DNA from 2 places in the Neobacillus sp. C211 genome. Region 1 is predicted to be linked to the other one. Evidence: a T-box and tRNA genes for the amino acid it is inferred to sense, from the RefSeq annotation. Region 1 holds a T-box; the other holds one or more tRNA genes.
The links. The T-box of region 1 lies ahead of ACSU6B_RS20820 (glycine--tRNA ligase). A T-box ahead of a tRNA ligase gene usually reads a tRNA of that ligase, here a tRNA-Gly.

Region 1 (3,423 bases):
CATCAATATGTTCCTGGTCCTCTACATAGGGAAATCTTTTTAAATTCATTCCAGAGCCATTAAACTGGCTTATTGCTGCTTTGGTAACTAATTCAGCCGTTTCCCCCACTGAATCAGATACAACATAAATAATTGGTACACCCATTCTCCCTACACAACCCCTCTACAAGTTAACTTGTGACTTACTCATCACCCAGTCCAACAAATGCTTTTGTAATGTTTGTTTTCGTTAATCTACCGATAACCTCATATCCATTTTCTGATTTCCGAACCACTGGAAGGGCATCAATTTGTTTTTCAATTAATTTTTTGGCGATATCGATTAATAAATCGTCCCGTTCACACATAGTTATATTCGGCATTCTAGTCATAATAATATTGACAGGAATGGTGGAAAGCTCTTGTTTGCCTATACTTGCTCTGAGCAAATCTTTTCTGGACAACACCCCAACAAGGATGGTATTTTGATCCACTACAAATAATGTTCCCACATCTTCAAGGAACATGGTACAGATCGCATCATATACAGAAATATTTTCATTCACCACAATAGGGATGGATTGATAATCTTTCACATATATTTTTTGTAAATTTTCAGTTAACAGCTGTGTCCCAGATTTACCCGTATAAAAATAACCCACACGCGGTCTTGCATCTAAAAAGCCAGCCATTGTTAAAATTGCCAGATCTGGCCTTAATGTTGCTCTAGTCAAACTTAATTGATCGGCAATATGCTCTCCGGTAATCGGCCCATTTTCTTTTACAATTTGTAAAATATGTTCTTGCCGTTTGGTCAGTTCGATTGTACACACCACCTTTGTATGACATCATGAAGGGTTACCCACAACCCTCTAAAAGTCATACTTTATTAGGAATATTATATACTATGGAATGTATTAAGAAAACTCGCCAATTGGCGAGTTTTCCATTAAAACGTCATCTTTTCTTGCAAAAAGCTAACAAGTTCACTTACTGGGATCCGTTTTTGTTCCATTGTATCACGGTCTCGAACAGTAACCATATTGTCTTCTTTAGAGTCAAAATCATAAGTGATACAAAAAGGTGTACCAATTTCATCATGACGACGATAGCGTTTCCCAATGGAACCTGATTCGTCATAATCCACTGAAAAGTGCTTCGCTAAAGCAGCAAAAACTTCTCGTGCTTCTTCAGACAGCTTCTTCGATAATGGAAGGACTGCCGCCTTAAATGGGGCTAGAGCAGGGTGGAAATGCATGACCGTTCTAGATGTACCATCTTCAAGCTGTTCTTCATCATAGGCATCAATCAAGAATGCTAACGTAACCCGATCCGCTCCTAAGGAAGGTTCAATACAGAATGGGACATACTTTTCATTTGTTTCAGGGTCAAGATAATGGAAATCTTCACCGGAATACTCCATATGCTGCTTCAAGTCATAATCTGTTCTTGAAGCGACACCCCAAAGTTCCCCCCAACCAAACGGGAACTTAAATTCAAAATCAGTAGTCGCATTACTATAATGGGATAGTTCATCTTCAGAGTGATCTCGTAGCCTTAGATTTTCTTTGGTAAGACCTAAGGACATTAACCAGTCTTCAGCAAATTGTTTCCAATAATCAAACCATTTAAGTTCTTCACCAGGCTTACAGAAAAATTCAAGTTCCATTTGTTCAAACTCTCTTGTCCTGAATGTAAAATTCCCCGGAGTAATTTCATTTCGGAAACTCTTTCCTATTTGAGCAATTCCAAACGGCATTTTCTTTCTCATCGTACGCTGAACATTTTTAAAGTTAACAAAAATACCTTGGGCCGTTTCAGGACGAAGGAAAATTTCATTCGTACTTGATTCTGTTACCCCTTGGAAGGTTTTAAACATTAAGTTGAACTGACGGATACCAGTAAAATCATGACTGCCACAGTCCGGGCATGCGATATTGTGTTCTTTAACCAGTTCTTCCATTTTTTCAAATGGTAAGCCGTCGACAATCATTTCAATGCCTTTTTCATCTAGTGCATTTTCAATTAATTTATCCGCGCGATGGCGTGCTTTACAATTTTTACAATCAATCATTGGGTCATTAAAGTTCCCAATATGCCCTGATGCTTCCCAAGTACGAGGATTCATCAGAATACTTGCATCTAAGCCAACATTATAAGGCGACTCTTGAACAAACTTTTTCCACCATGCCTGTTTAATATTGTTTTTAAATTCAACGCCTAGCGGGCCGTAATCCCAAGTATTTGCAAGTCCTCCGTAAATCTCTGAACCTGGAAAAATAAATCCTCTGTGTTTTGCATGTGAGACGATTTGTTCCATTGTTACATTCATTGAAATTGCTCCTTTTAATAAATTTTATTCAAACAAAAAAACTCTCGTTCCTATGCTTGTAAGCATAGGGACGAGAGTTACCCGCGGTTCCACCCTAATTGCTGCAAAAAACAGCCTCTTTAATCGTGTTAATAAACACAAAGATTGCTCAGGAACGCCTTCCTTAGTGCCCTATACCCTAGCTTCCACCACCCTAGGTTCGCTTTTATAGAGATGACTAAGTACTCTTCTCCGTCAATGCAAATATTTTATTAATGAAAATAATAACGAAAACTCCAAACATTGTCAACAGTGTGCTTATAAGAGATTTCTGAATTTATCCATGGAATTAAGAAACTTCTTTGTTTTGAGATGAAGTCCCGAATACTCTTCATAGTAAGAAGTAATAACATTCTTAAGTTCAGCCTTAGTCACTTCCTTAACAGAAATATTTCCTAACCTTGAAAGATCAAAATAATAAAATAGCCTTAATAATTTAATCGTACTCGGTGTTAATTTGAAATGGTACGGATCTTTATCCAGACAACGATGACAGATAAGCCCACCTTCACGAATGGAAAAAGAAAAATGTCCGTCTGTACTGCCGCAAACGGAACATTGATTTAAGATTGGGTTTAATCCCAATACATTTAACATTTTCATCTCATAAATATTCATGAGAATATCCGGGTCATAGCCCTCATTCAAATAATTCAATGTTTGATAGAGCAATTCAAAATGAAAAGGGTTTGGTTTTTTTTCTTCCGTGCATTTATCGGTTAACTCAACAATATAACTAGCATAGGCAGTTAAAAAAATGTCTTCACCAATCGATCTTAAGGATGTAGCCGTTTCACCCTGCTGCATGCTTCCTAAACCAGATCCTCTAGTAATTAGAAAATAACCATGTGTAAAAAGTTGTGTAATGGAGGAAAGGCGGCTGTTTGGCTTTTTTGCACCACGCGCCATCACACCAATCTTTCCCCATTCCCTTGTATATATTGTCACTATTTTATTTGTTTCACCATAATCTGTTGTTCTAATAACGATGCCTTCACACTTCTGAAGCATTATTGTCACCTTCTAAAGTAGCACGAAGACAAACTTATGAAACGGGAAAATCGATTTGTGCT
Region 2 (3,423 bases), on a different contig from region 1:
TGCCTTCAATATTTAAAAGAATCGTATTTTTTGATAATAATTCAGTAATTTTCATGGTTTTCTCTCCCTTAACGGATCTCTTTAATATGAACTTGTGGAAGGAGTTCTTCTACTTTTCCCTTGGTACATAAACCTAGTGAAAAGGCTGTTGCACTTCCTGACGCTACACTATAACGAAAAGCTTCTTCAATATTTCTGGTCCGCTCGTAGGCAGCCAAGAAACCTGCGACCATAGAGTCCCCTGCCCCAACTGAATTTTTCACTTCCCCTTTTGGAACCTCCGCAAAAAGTGTCATTCCGCTATTTATTAGTACCGCTCCTGCGCCTGCAAGAGAAACAATTACATTTTTCGCTCCCATATCCACGAGTCTTTTGCCATATGGGATGACTTCAGCTGGGTTTGCAATGGTGGTGTCAAATAATTCCCCCAGTTCATGATGATTCGGTTTGATTAAAAATGGCCGATAAGGAAGAACCTTTTTTAATAAATCACCTTCAGCATCAACAACAAAGTCTGCTCCACTTTCACTGCAAATTTTCACTAGTTCCTCATAGGTTGTTTTAGGTAAGCTAGCGGGGATACTTCCAGCTAGTACTAATAGATCATCTGCCTTTAAGTGGTGAATTTTTTGTTTTAGGCGTATGAAGTTTTGTTCTGAAATATTTGGACCAATGGCATTAATTTCTGACTCTTGACTGGTCTTAATCTTTACATTGATTCGAGTATCTTCATCAACCTGGACAAAGTCTGTATCAATTTTTTCATTATGAAGATATTGTTCAATATAAGCCCCAGTAAAACCACCAATAAATCCAAGTGCCTTACTTTTGGTACCAAATTGTTTTAATACCGTTGAGACATTTATCCCTTTTCCACCAGGAAACTTCGCCTCATTTATAGTTCGATTTAATTCTCCTAGCTGAAAGCTCTCTAATTTGACTATATAGTCGACTGAAGGGTTTAAAGTTAATGTATATATCATGATGTCACTACCTTTATAGTTGTTCTATTTACATATTGCTTCTGCGTTTCGTCATCTACATCATTAGTGATAATAGTTGCTTCATGGATATCAGCAATTTTGGCAAACGAGATTTCAGCAAACTTTGTATTATCTGCTAAAACATAGGTCTCTCTTGAAAGTGAAATTGCCTTTTGCTTCACCATTGCTTCCTCCTGGTCTGGAGTTGTAAATCCAAATTGTGGATGGATGCCATTAACACCTATGAAACATTTATCAAAACGGTAAAGGTCTAAACCAGCTAAGGCTCCCCTTCCGATGAAAGCATTTGTATTCGGCTTCGCCAAACCGCCAATTAAATAGGTCGATATGCCCTTATCTAATAATGGCTTTAAATGCATTAATCCATTCGTGACAACAACGATCTCCTTTAATGGCAGGAATTCAATCATTTCAATCACAGTGGACCCAGCATCAAGATAAATGCAATCTCCTTCCTCCACTAAATTCGCTGCATATTGAGCAATCAATCGTTTTTCTTGAAGGTTTTTGGAGGATTTCTCAATCATACTTAGCTCTTGAAGTTTCCCCTGTAATCTTGAGGCACCTCCATGGATCCTCTTTAGAAATTTTTGGTCTTCTAGCAAAGAGAGGTCTCTGCGAATTGTTGACTCCGAAGACTCGGTTAACTCCATAATTTCATTAATTTTAATAACATTCTTATCTTTTAACAATTGAAGTATGATTCGATGACGTTCTGGTGTTAACAAGTCATCACCACCTATTTTTTTATTCTTCTTAAGTACATAATACTGAAAACGATTGCAAAAATCAATCATTTTCTTTCAAAATCATTCATAAATTGAATGATTTTGAACGTTATTTGAATTTTTCTACAATACATAATATATCAACTTAAAAACAAAACTTTTCTGCTCCATGTCGAATGATTATGGTATAATATTTATGTATCATTTTGAAATATTGCGGGTGTGGTTTAATGGTAGAATTTCAGCTTCCCAAGCTGACGGCGGGGGTTCGATTCCCCTCACCCGCTCCATAGGACAAAATGGAGAAGTACCCAAGTGGTTATAAGGGGGCGCACTCGAAATGCGTTAGGACGGGTAACCGTTGCGTGAGTTCGAATCTCATCTTCTCCTCCATACATATTCTTTCAAAAAACACGATGTTTTATCGTGTTTATATTAATATAAAGACCGCCAGAAATAATTTTTGGCGGTTTTTGCATGTTCCTTTTTGATAAGGACTTAACCATTCAGGGTCCCTATTAATACATAGAGGACATCACTATTCGAGAAAAATAATAATAACAATGCTACTTCTAGTTTTTCTTGTTGATTTAAATATGTGTATAATAATTAGGATGAATAATTTGAAGAGGATGATACACTTGAACATTACTGGACACTCAGTTGAAAAATTGGAAGATCCATTCGGTCTATTATCAGGTGACCGATATGAGTTTTTCTTAGATCTTGATGTAGATGAAGAGGATGAGCTTTATTCGGATAAAGGAATTGGCCTAAGGGCCATTTTCGTCAGCGACGAAAATGGTGACAAAATAACCAACTTTTATCTTTATGAACAAGGGAGCGATAAGGTCCTTGACTTTGATCTGGAAGAGGATGAAGAAGAACTGGTCCTTGCCTATTGTAAAGAAAACGCAAAAGCATAATAAAAAGGCAGGGAGAAATGAAACCTCCCTGCTGACAATTTGATCACATAAAATTCTTACTATGATTGTGAATTACCTGCAATTCTTTAGTACTTTCTGTCATTTCACTTTTGCAGATCGGACATAGTGGCACATCAGTGCTTTTAAAATTGTCGCGAATCCAGCATTTACAAGTCTCTGAACTACATACCCAAATTTTAGTTTCTTCTAATTTGATTTCCTCATCATTTTTTCTACCAAACGCCAAAACGATCACCCCTTGTAATTAGTGCATGACTGTTTTTAAATACTTAGTTTGCTAGCTAAATAATATGGAAAATATCAAATACATCATTTAGCAGTATCCTATTGACTTTTAAACTATTATTTGTGTATAAATCATATATATAAAAGGTGATGCTTAATCATGGTGCATCACCTTTTTTTAAAAGAATTAAACTGTTTGAACGTTAGAAGCTTGTGGTCCGCGAGCGCCTTCAACGATTTCAAAAGAAACTGATTGGCCCTCTTCTAAAGTTTTGAAGCCTTCTGATTGGATAGCTGAGAAGTGTACGAATACGTCTTGACCGCCTTCAGCTTCAATAAATCCAAATCCTTTTTCTGCATTAAACCATTTAACTTTACCGTTGTTCATGGAAAAACCCCCAAAATATAGTTCACTTTTAATTTATCCTACATTTAAAAAAATAAAAAAGACGCACTAACACGTTTGGGCAATAGACATCACCCACATTTTCGTGCAGTTACGACTACTTAAACCAATAA

Region 2: it has a tRNA-Gly gene. The T-box ahead of ACSU6B_RS20820 (glycine--tRNA ligase) is inferred to sense a tRNA for this amino acid. The anticodon was not compared.

Annotation. Positions count from the first base shown of each region.
Region 1 is NZ_JBPXRO010000025.1:34,932-38,354, reverse strand. Features, by position in the region: gene ACSU6B_RS20830 (pyruvate, water dikinase regulatory protein) at 1-145, opposite strand, end outside; gene ACSU6B_RS20825 (helix-turn-helix transcriptional regulator) at 183-815, opposite strand; gene ACSU6B_RS20820 (glycine--tRNA ligase) at 929-2,311, opposite strand; T-box leader at 2,375-2,558, opposite strand; gene recO (DNA repair protein RecO) at 2,609-3,361, opposite strand; gene ACSU6B_RS20810 (YqzL family protein) at 3,396-3,423, opposite strand, start outside.
Region 2 is NZ_JBPXRO010000012.1:45,122-48,544, reverse strand. Features, by position in the region: gene ACSU6B_RS13060 (PTS fructose transporter subunit IIABC) at 1-55, opposite strand, end outside; gene pfkB (1-phosphofructokinase) at 69-983, opposite strand; gene ACSU6B_RS13050 (DeoR/GlpR family DNA-binding transcription regulator) at 980-1,732, opposite strand; tRNA gene ACSU6B_RS13045 (tRNA-Gly) at 1,949-2,022, shown strand; tRNA gene ACSU6B_RS13040 (tRNA-Ser) at 2,034-2,125, shown strand; gene ACSU6B_RS13035 (DUF6509 family protein) at 2,365-2,658, shown strand; gene ACSU6B_RS13030 (cold-shock protein) at 2,702-2,905, opposite strand; gene cspD (cold-shock protein) at 3,092-3,292, opposite strand.